DNA from 2 places in the Streptomyces sp. NPDC058307 genome. Region 2 is predicted to be linked to the other one. Evidence: predicted binding sites of a transcription regulator. Region 2 holds the regulator's gene; the other holds the start of a gene.

Region 1 (4,709 bases), on a different contig from region 2:
CTCCCGTACGTCGATCAGGTCGGCGAGCCCCAGCGCGTCCGCGTTCGCCCGCGCGGCCGCCGCCGTCAGCGGGTCCCGGTCCACCGCGAGGACCCGGATCCCGGCACGGGCCAGCGCGATCGCGTCACCGCCGATCCCGCAGCACAGGTCCGCGACGGAGGTGACGCCCAGGGCCCGCAGCCGCTCCGCTCGGTACGCCGCCACGCTCGCCCGCGTCGACTGCTCGACCCCGTTGGGCGTGAAGAACATCCGCTCCGCGTCCCCGGCGCCGAACTTCGCCGCCGCCCGCTGCCGCAGCCGTGCCTGGCCGAGCGCCGCGGAGACCAGGTCGGCGGGGTGCTCGCGGCGCAGCCGGGTGGCGACGGCGAGTTCGTCGGCGGGGGCGGTGCCGCGCACGTCGTCGAGGAGGGCACGGCCCTCGGGGGTGAGGAGGGGAGCGAGGTCGGTCACCGGGTCATTGTGGGCCAGTCGGTGGACGGTCCGCTTCCGGGCGGCGGTGTCGGCCCGGGTGCTCCGCCCTGACCTGCGAGGATCCGACGCCATGGGAACAGTAGGACAAAACGATAAAAATGGTGCGTTGAAGGTGTCGATCCGCAGCGGACTCGTCCTCCTGGCCGTGGCCGCCCTGGTCTCCGGCTGCGCCCGCCCGGCCGGGACGGACGCACGGCCACAGCAGCCGCTCAAGGCACCCCCTGCCGCCGCCCCCGGCGGCGACCTCCACGCCGACAAGACCGTCATCCGGGCCGCCAGGCTCCGTGCCGAGCAGAGACGGATCGCCGCCGCCGCCAGGCGCTGGGGGCTCAGGATGGCCCCGTTGACGGCTCCGCCCGCGCCCGTGACCAAGCCGCGCATCACCACCCGCCACGGCTTCGAGGTCGAGGGCCACGAGGAGAAGGGGCTGCCCCCGGTCTTCACCACGGTTCCCACCGAGCAGAAGATCGTCTTCCTCACCATCGACGACGGCGCCGAGAAGGACCCCGCGTTCCTGCGGATGACGAGCGAACTGAAGATCCCCTACACCGCCTTCCTCAGTGACTACCTGATCAAGGACGACTACGGCTACTTCGCGAAGATGCAGCGCAGGGGGGTCGTGCTCAACAACCACACGCTCCACCACCCCTACCTGCCGGGGCTGTCGTACGCCCGCCAGAAGCACGAGATCTGCGGCATGCAGGACGTCATCGAGAAGCACTACGGCACCCGGCCCGCGCTCTTCCGCCCGCCTTACGGGAACTACAACGAGGACACCCTGCGCGCGGCCGGGTCCTGTGGCATCCGATACGCGCCGATCTGGAACGAGGAGGTCTACGTCGACCACTGGGAGTACCGCGAGGAGGACCAGCGGATCCACCCCGGCGACATCGTGCTCAGCCACTTCCGGGGCCGCGAGGACTGGAAGGGCACGATGACCGACATGGTCCGCCGCTTCCTGGACAAGGTCACGGCCGAGGGATACGCCGTCGCACGCCTCGAGGACTACCTGTGAGACCGCGGACCCTGCTCGCCGCCGCACTGGCGGCCGTACTCCTCGCCGGCTGCGCCCAGTCCGTCGACCCCATCGAACGGCTGGGCAAGAAGGCGGCCCAGCGGGTGGGGTCGTACGGGTCGGCAAGGGCGGACGGACGGCCGTACCGCCACTGGGGTCTCACGGCCCCGCTGCCGGCGCCCCCGCGAGTGCCGGCGCACGCGGTGGCGGGCCCGGTCCGGATGCCGCCGGTGGTGAGACGGGTGCCGACGTCCGACAAGGTCGTCTTCCTCACCTACGACGACGGCGCGGAGAAGGACCCGCGCTTCGTCGACCTGGTCCGTGAACTGCGGCTGCCCGTCAGCATGTTCCTCACGGACAGCGTCGTCGGCCCCGGCTACGGCCACTTCGCGCGCCTGCGGTCGGTCGGCGCGAGCATCCAGAACCACACCCTGGACCATCCCGCCCTGCGCGGCCTGCCGTACACGGGCCAGCGCGCCGAGATCTGCGGCCAGCAGGAGAAGCTGCGCTCCCGCTTCGGGACCCGGCCACGGCTGTTCCGGCCGCCCTACGGCACGTACGACCGCACGACCCTGCGCGCGGCGGCCGACTGCGGGCTCTCGGCGGTGGTGCTGTGGAGCGTGGCGGTGGAGGGAGGCGCGCCGCGGCGGCCGCTGCGGGCGGGCGACATCATCTCGGTGCCGTCGGGAGAGGCGACGGGGCCGACCCTGAGACTACTGCGGGAGATCCAGCGCCGGGGTCTGACGGTGGCGCGCTTGGAGGACTACCTGTAGGGGGATTCAGCCCGTCCGGCGTTCGAGGACCAGGCCCTTCGGGCCGAAGCGGGGGTTCGGGGCGGCAGCCCCCGGGACGGCAACCGCCACTCACGCGCACCCGAAAAACGCTCAGCCGCGCCGCGAATTGGCACTCCGCTTGACCGAGTGCTAATCACGGTCATAGTCTCGGGTCTGGCACTCCCCCCTGGAGAGTGCCAACACAGCGACGGGCAGGTCCGGCACCCGCGACGACGGATCCACCTGGTCGCCACCTCAGACAGTCAACCCCGTGATCTCCGAAGGGGGAGGTCGGATCGTGACGACCACCAGCTCCAAGGTTGCCATCAAGCCGCTCGAGGACCGCATTGTGGTCCAGCCGCTCGACGCCGAGCAGACCACCGCCTCTGGCCTGGTCATCCCGGACACCGCCAAGGAGAAGCCCCAGGAGGGCGTCGTCCTGGCCGTGGGCCCGGGCCGCTTCGAGAACGGCGAGCGCCTGCCGCTCGACGTCCAGACCGGCGACATCGTGCTGTACAGCAAGTACGGCGGCACCGAGGTGAAGTACAACGGCGAGGAGTACCTCGTCCTCTCGGCTCGCGACGTGCTCGCGATCATCGAGAAGTAATTCACCCCAGCATTTCTCTGAGCTGCGCCCCTGGCCCCCGCGATCACCAACAAGCCGGGCGCCCGGGGCGCAGTCTCTTTTTCCCCTAGATTTCCGAGAGGGCTCACGCTCCCATGGCGAAGATCCTGAAGTTCGACGAGGACGCCCGTCGCGCCCTCGAGCGCGGCGTCAACAAGCTTGCCGACACGGTCAAGGTGACGATCGGCCCCAAGGGCCGCAACGTCGTCATCGACAAGAAGTTCGGCGCTCCCACCATCACCAACGACGGTGTCACGATCGCCCGCGAGGTCGAGCTCGACGACCCGTACGAGAACCTCGGTGCCCAGCTGGTGAAGGAGGTGGCGACCAAGACCAACGACATCGCGGGTGACGGCACCACCACCGCCACCGTGCTCGCCCAGGCGCTCGTACGCGAGGGCCTGAAGAACGTCGCCGCGGGTGCCTCCCCGGCCGCCCTGAAGAAGGGCATCGACGCCGCGGTCAAGGCCGTGTCCGAGGAGCTCCTCGCGACCGCCCGCCCGATCGACGAGAAGTCCGACATCGCCGCCGTCGCCGGTCTGTCCGCCCAGGACAGCCAGGTCGGCGAGCTCATCGCCGAGGCGATGGACAAGGTCGGCAAGGACGGTGTCATCACCGTCGAGGAGTCCAACACCTTCGGTCTGGAGCTGGACTTCACCGAGGGCATGGCCTTCGACAAGGGCTACCTGTCGCCCTACATGGTCTCCGACCAGGAGCGTATGGAGGCCGTCCTCGACGACCCGTACATCCTGATCAACCAGGGCAAGATCTCCTCGATCCAGGACCTGCTCCCGCTGCTCGAGAAGGTCATCCAGTCGGGTGCCTCCAAGCCGCTGCTGATCATCGCCGAGGACGTCGAGGGCGAGGCCCTGTCGACCCTGGTCGTCAACAAGATCCGCGGCACCTTCAACGCGGTCGCCGTCAAGGCCCCCGGCTTCGGTGACCGCCGCAAGGCGATGCTGCAGGACCTGGCGGTCCTCACCGGCGCCACGGTCATCTCCGAGGAGGTCGGCCTCAAGCTCGACCAGGTCGGCCTGGACGTGCTCGGCACCGCCCGCCGCGTCACCGTCACCAAGGACGACACCACGGTCGTCGACGGTGCCGGCGACTCCTCCGAGGTCGCGGGCCGTGTCGCCCAGATCAAGGCCGAGATCGAGAACACCGACTCCGACTGGGACCGCGAGAAGCTCCAGGAGCGCCTCGCGAAGCTGGCCGGCGGCGTGTGCGTGATCAAGGTCGGCGCCGCCACCGAGGTGGAGCTGAAGGAGAAGAAGCACCGTCTGGAGGACGCCATCTCCGCGACCCGCGCCGCGGTCGAGGAGGGCATCGTCTCCGGTGGTGGCTCCGCGCTCGTCCACGCCGCCAAGGTGCTCGAGGGCGGCCTGGGCAAGACCGGCGACGAGGCCACCGGTGTCGCCGTCGTCCGCAAGGCCGTCGTCGAGCCGCTGCGCTGGATCGCCGAGAACGCCGGCCTGGAGGGCTACGTCATCACCTCCAAGGTCGCCGAGCTCGACAAGGGCCAGGGCTTCAACGCCGCGACCGGCGAGTACGGCGACCTGGTCAAGGCTGGCGTCATCGACCCGGTCAAGGTCACCCGCTCCGCCCTGGAGAACGCCGCCTCCATCGCCTCCCTCCTCCTGACGACCGAGACCCTGGTCGTCGAGAAGAAGGAAGAGGAGGAGCCGGCCGCCGGCGGTCACAGCCACGGCCACTCCCACTGAGCCTCACCGCTCGCAAAGGGCCCCGTTCCGCACTCGCGTGCCGGACCGGGGCCCTTCCCCTTCGCGGGTCACTTCCCCCTTCGCGGGTCACTCCCCGAGTACGC
Region 2 (4,709 bases):
CCGCTTCAGGATCGCCTGCCACACCGCGCCCGTGTTCTCCGAGGGCCAGCCCAGGGCCCTGCACACGCCCGTCTTCCAGTCCTGGCCGCGCGGTACCCGTGGCCACGCCTCGATGCCCAGGGCCGACGGCTTCACCGCCTCCCAGATGTCGATGTACGGGTGGCCGACGACCAGGGCGTGTTCGCTGGTCACCGACGCGGCGATACGGGACTCCTTGCTGCCCGGCACCAGGTGGTCCACCAGGACGCCGAGCCGGGCGTCCGGGCCCGGCGCGAATTCGGCCACGATCGCCGGCAGATCGTCCACACCTTCCAGGTACTCCACGACCACGCCCTCGATGCGCAGGTCGTCGCCCCAGACCTTCTCCACCAGTTCCGCGTCGTGGCGGCCCTCGACGTAGATACGGCCGGCGCGGGCCACGCGTGCGCGTGCGCCGGGGACGGCCACCGACCCGGACGCGGTACGGGAGGGCCGTACGGGACCGCTCGCAGGCGGCTTCACCAGCGTCACCACCCGGCCCTCCAGGAGGAAACCGCGAGGCTCCAGCGGGAACACCCGGTGCTTGCCGAAGCGGTCCTCCAGAGTGACCGTGCCCGCCTCGCAGCCGATCACCGCGCCGCAGAAGCCGGTGCCCGGCTCCTCGACCACCAGACCGGGCTCGGCGGGCACCTCCGGCACCGGCTTGGGCTTCTTCCACGGAGGGGTCAGGTCGGCGGAGTACTGGCGCATTCGGATGACGATAGGAGAACCGGCCCGGGGATCACTACGACACGCCGAAACGCGCCGCCAGCGCGTCCCGCTGCGCCCGTACGAACGCCGCGTCCACCACCGCTCCGTGACCGGGCACGTACAGCGCGTCCTCGCCGCCCAGCTCCAGCAGCCGGTCAAGCGCGGCGGGCCAGTGCGCCGGTACGGCGTCCGGGCCCGCCTGCGGTTCGCCCGACTCCTCGACCAGATCGCCGCAGAAGACGACCTCCGGGGCGCCGGGGACGAGGACGGCGAGGTCGTGGGCCGTGTGGCCGGGGCCGACGTTCGCCAGCAGGACCTGGCGGCCGTCGCCGAGGTCGAGCGTCCACTCGCCCGAGACGTGATGCCGGGGCGAGACGAGGGCGTCCACCGCCTCGTCGGCCACCGCCGGGTCCAGTCCGTTGCGCACCGCGTCCGCCCGCAGTTCCGCGCGGCCGCGCCGCCCCGCAAGCACCGTCTCCACGCCCACCGCGCCGAACACCTCCGCCCCCGCGAACGCCGCCGCCCCGAGGACATGGTCGAAGTGGGGGTGGGTGAGCGCGAGATGGGTCACACGGTGGCCGGCCAGTTCCTCGGCCTGCGCACGCAGCCGGGCGCCCTCCGCGAGGCCCGAGCCCGCGTCCACCAACAGGGCCGTGCCCACGCCGATCACCAGGCCCGCCGTACAGTCCCAGCCGGGCAGCCGGCACCGTCCCACCCCGGCCGCGACCCGCTCCCACCCGAGCTCTTCCCAAGTCACCGTCATACCGCGACGCTAGCCGTACAACCGGTCCCGCCAGGACCAGCCTTGCCCGAGGACTACCCCACCGCCGTACACTGGCCGGGGGACGCTGGCACTCGGACGGACAGAGTGCCAGGCAAGGCGCCAAGGGAACGACTTCTGGAGGTGTGCGCGATGCTGAGTGAACGCAGGCTTCAGGTGTTGCGCGCCATCGTCCAGGACTATGTCGGCACCGAGGAGCCGGTCGGGTCCAAGGCCCTGACCGAGCGGCACAACCTCGGAGTCTCCCCGGCGACCGTCCGCAACGACATGGCGGTCCTGGAGGACGAGGGGTTCATCGCCCAGCCGCACACCAGCGCCGGGCGGATCCCCACCGACAAGGGCTACCGGCTGTTCGTCGACAAACTGGCGGGCGTCAAGCCCATGACCGCGCCCGAGCGGCGCGCGATCCAGAACTTCCTCGACGGCGCCGTGGACCTCGACGACGTCGTGGCACGCACCGTGCGGCTGCTCGCGCAGCTCACGCGGCAGGTCGCCGTCGTGCAGTACCCGTCCCTCACCCGCTCGACCGTGCGGCACGTGGAACTGCTCTCGCTCGCCCCCGCGCGCGTGATGCTCGTGCTGATCACGGACACCGGCAGGGTCGAGCAGCGCATGGTCGACTGCCCGGCCCCCTTCGGCGAGGCCTCGCTCGCCGATCTGAGGGCGCGGCTCAACAGCCGGATCGCCGGGCGGCGGTTCGCGGATGTGCCGCAACTGGTCGAGGACCTGCCCGAAGGCTTCGACGTCGAGGACCGGGGTACGGTCTCGACAGTGCTCTCCACTCTCCTGGAGACGCTCGTCGAGGAGAACGAGGAGCGGCTGATGATCGGCGGCACCGCGAATCTCACCCGCTTCGGACATGACTTTCCCCTCACTATCCGGCCCGTCCTTGAGGCGCTGGAGGAGCAGGTCGTGCTCCTCAAGCTCCTTGGCGAGGCCGGGGATTCGGGCATGACCGTACGCATCGGTCACGAGAACGCCTACGAGGGACTCAACTCAACTTCAGTGGTGTCGGTCGGCTACGGTTCGGGCAACGAGGCAGTCGCCAAGCTCGGCGTGGTCGGACCGACCCGCATGGATTACCCGGGAACGATGGGAGCGGTACGCGCAGTGGCACGGTACGTCGGACAGATCCTGGCGGAGTCGTAAGTGGCCACGGACTACTACGCCGTTCTCGGCGTGCGCCGCGACGCGTCGCAGGATGAGATCAAGAAGGCGTTCCGTCGGCTCGCGCGCGAGCTGCACCCGGACGTCAACCCGGATCCCAAGACCCAGGAGCGGTTCAAGGAGATCAACGCCGCCTACGAGGTGTTGTCGGACCCGCAGAAGAAGCAGGTCTACGACCTCGGCGGCGACCCGCTCTCGCAGGCCGGCGGTGGCGCGGGCGGCTTCGGCGCCGGTGGGTTCGGGAACTTCTCGGACATCATGGACGCGTTCTTCGGTACGGCGTCGCAGCGCGGTCCGCGCTCGCGCACCCGGCGCGGCCAGGACGCGATGATCCGGCTGGAGATCGAGCTCGACGAGGCGGCCTTCGGCACCACGAAGGACATCCAGGTCGACACGGCGATCGTCTGCACCACCTGCAGCGGTGAGGGCGCGGCGCCCGGCACCTCCGCGCAGACGTGTGACATGTGCCGCGGTCGCGGCGAGGTGTCGCAGGTCACCCGGTCCTTCCTGGGCCAGGTCATGACGTCCCGCCCGTGCCCGCAGTGCCAGGGCTTCGGCACCGTGGTCCCGACCCCGTGCCCGGAGTGCGCCGGCGACGGCCGGGTCCGCTCGCGCCGCACGCTCACCGTGAAGATCCCGGCCGGTGTCGACAACGGCACGCGGATCCAGCTCGCGGGCGAGGGCGAGGTCGGTCCCGGCGGCGGCCCCGCCGGTGACCTCTACGTCGAGATCCACGAACTCCCGCACTCGCAGTTCCAGCGCCGGGGGGACGACCTGCACTGCACGGTCACGCTCCCGATGACGGCGGCCTCCCTCGGCACGAAGGTCCCGCTGGAGACCCTCGACGGCCTGGAGGAGGTCGACATCCGGCCCGGCACCCAGTCCGGCCAGTCGATCCCCCTGCACAGCCGGGGCGTCACCCACCTGCGCGGCGGCGGCCGGGGCGACCTCATCGTCCACGTCGAGGTCCAGACCCCGACCAAGCTGGACCCCGAGCAGGAACGCCTGCTCCGCGAGCTGGCCAAGCTCCGCGGCGAGGAACGGCCCACGGGGCAGTTCCAGCCGGGGCAGCAGGGGCTGTTCAGTCGGTTGAAGGACGCGTTCAACGGGCGTGCGTGAGCTGTCGAGGGATGCCCTCGACAGCCGTACGTGAGCTGTCCAAGGGCCGATTCGGACTTGTTCGGAGGACGTGACAACATGCCGTCATGTCCTCCGCACTGACCGATCTCTTCCCTCATCCGATCGTGCAGGCCCCCATGGCGGGCGGCGTCTCCGTGCCGCGGCTCGCCGCCGCCGTGTCCGATGCGGGCGGGCTCGGATTCCTCGCCGCCGGGTACAAGACGGCCGACGGGTTGTACCAGGAGATCAAGCAGCTGCGCGGGCTGACCGGACGCCCCTTCGGCGTCAACCTCTTCCTGCCGCAGCCGGAGTACGCCGACCCCGCCGCCGTCGAGGTCTACGCCCACCAGCTGGCCGGCGAGGCCACCTGGTACGACACCGAGCTCGGCGACCGCGACAGCGGCCGGGACGACGGGTACGACGCCAAGCTCGCCGTACTCCTGGACAACCCCGTGCCGGTGGCCTCCTTCCACTTCGGCATTCCGAGCAGCGAGGCACTGGAGTCGCTGCGCCGCGCCGGCACCTTCACCCTCGTCACCGCGACCACGCCCGAAGAGGCCCTCGCCGTGCAGTACGCGGGCGCCGACGCGGTGATCGCGCAGGGCGTGGAGGCGGGCGGTCACCAGGGCACCCACCGCGACCTCCCCGAGCAGGACGGCTCCGGCCTCGGACTCCTCTCCCTGGTCGCCCAGGTCCGGGAGACGGTCACCCTCCCGATCGTCGCCGCGGGCGGCATCATGCGCGGAAGCCAGATCGCCGCCGTCCTCGCCGCGGGCGCGTGCGCGGCCCAGCTCGGCACGGCGTTCCTCGCCAGCCACGAGTCCGGCGCCCACGACGTGCACAAGCAGGCGCTGACCAACCCCCTCTACGTCCGCACCGAGCTGACCCGCGCCTTCTCCGGCAGACCGGCCCG

What was found. The regulator HrcA, encoded in region 2, represses chaperone genes, less so after heat shock. The targets are predictions, from matches to a motif close to TTNGCACTCNGNNNNNCNGAGTGCNAA.
Region 1: groES (co-chaperone GroES) is a predicted target of HrcA. The motif match lies at 2,387-2,413, and genes of this name have one in related genera.

What each region holds. Positions count from the first base shown of each region.
Region 1 is NZ_JBHVYZ010000049.1:39,822-44,530, reverse strand. Features, by position in the region: gene ACFVYN_RS29550 (methyltransferase domain-containing protein) at 1-450, opposite strand, end outside; gene ACFVYN_RS29545 (polysaccharide deacetylase family protein) at 542-1,486, shown strand; gene ACFVYN_RS29540 (polysaccharide deacetylase family protein) at 1,483-2,259, shown strand; gene groES (co-chaperone GroES) at 2,558-2,866, shown strand; gene groL (chaperonin GroEL) at 2,980-4,605, shown strand; gene ACFVYN_RS29525 (ester cyclase) at 4,693-4,709, opposite strand, start outside.
Region 2 is NZ_JBHVYZ010000002.1:231,551-236,259, forward strand. Features, by position in the region: gene ACFVYN_RS02865 (DUF3097 domain-containing protein) at 1-729, opposite strand, end outside; gene ACFVYN_RS02870 (MBL fold metallo-hydrolase) at 764-1,492, opposite strand; gene hrcA (heat-inducible transcriptional repressor HrcA) at 1,643-2,659, shown strand; gene dnaJ (molecular chaperone DnaJ) at 2,660-3,796, shown strand; gene ACFVYN_RS02885 (nitronate monooxygenase) at 3,883-4,709, shown strand, end outside.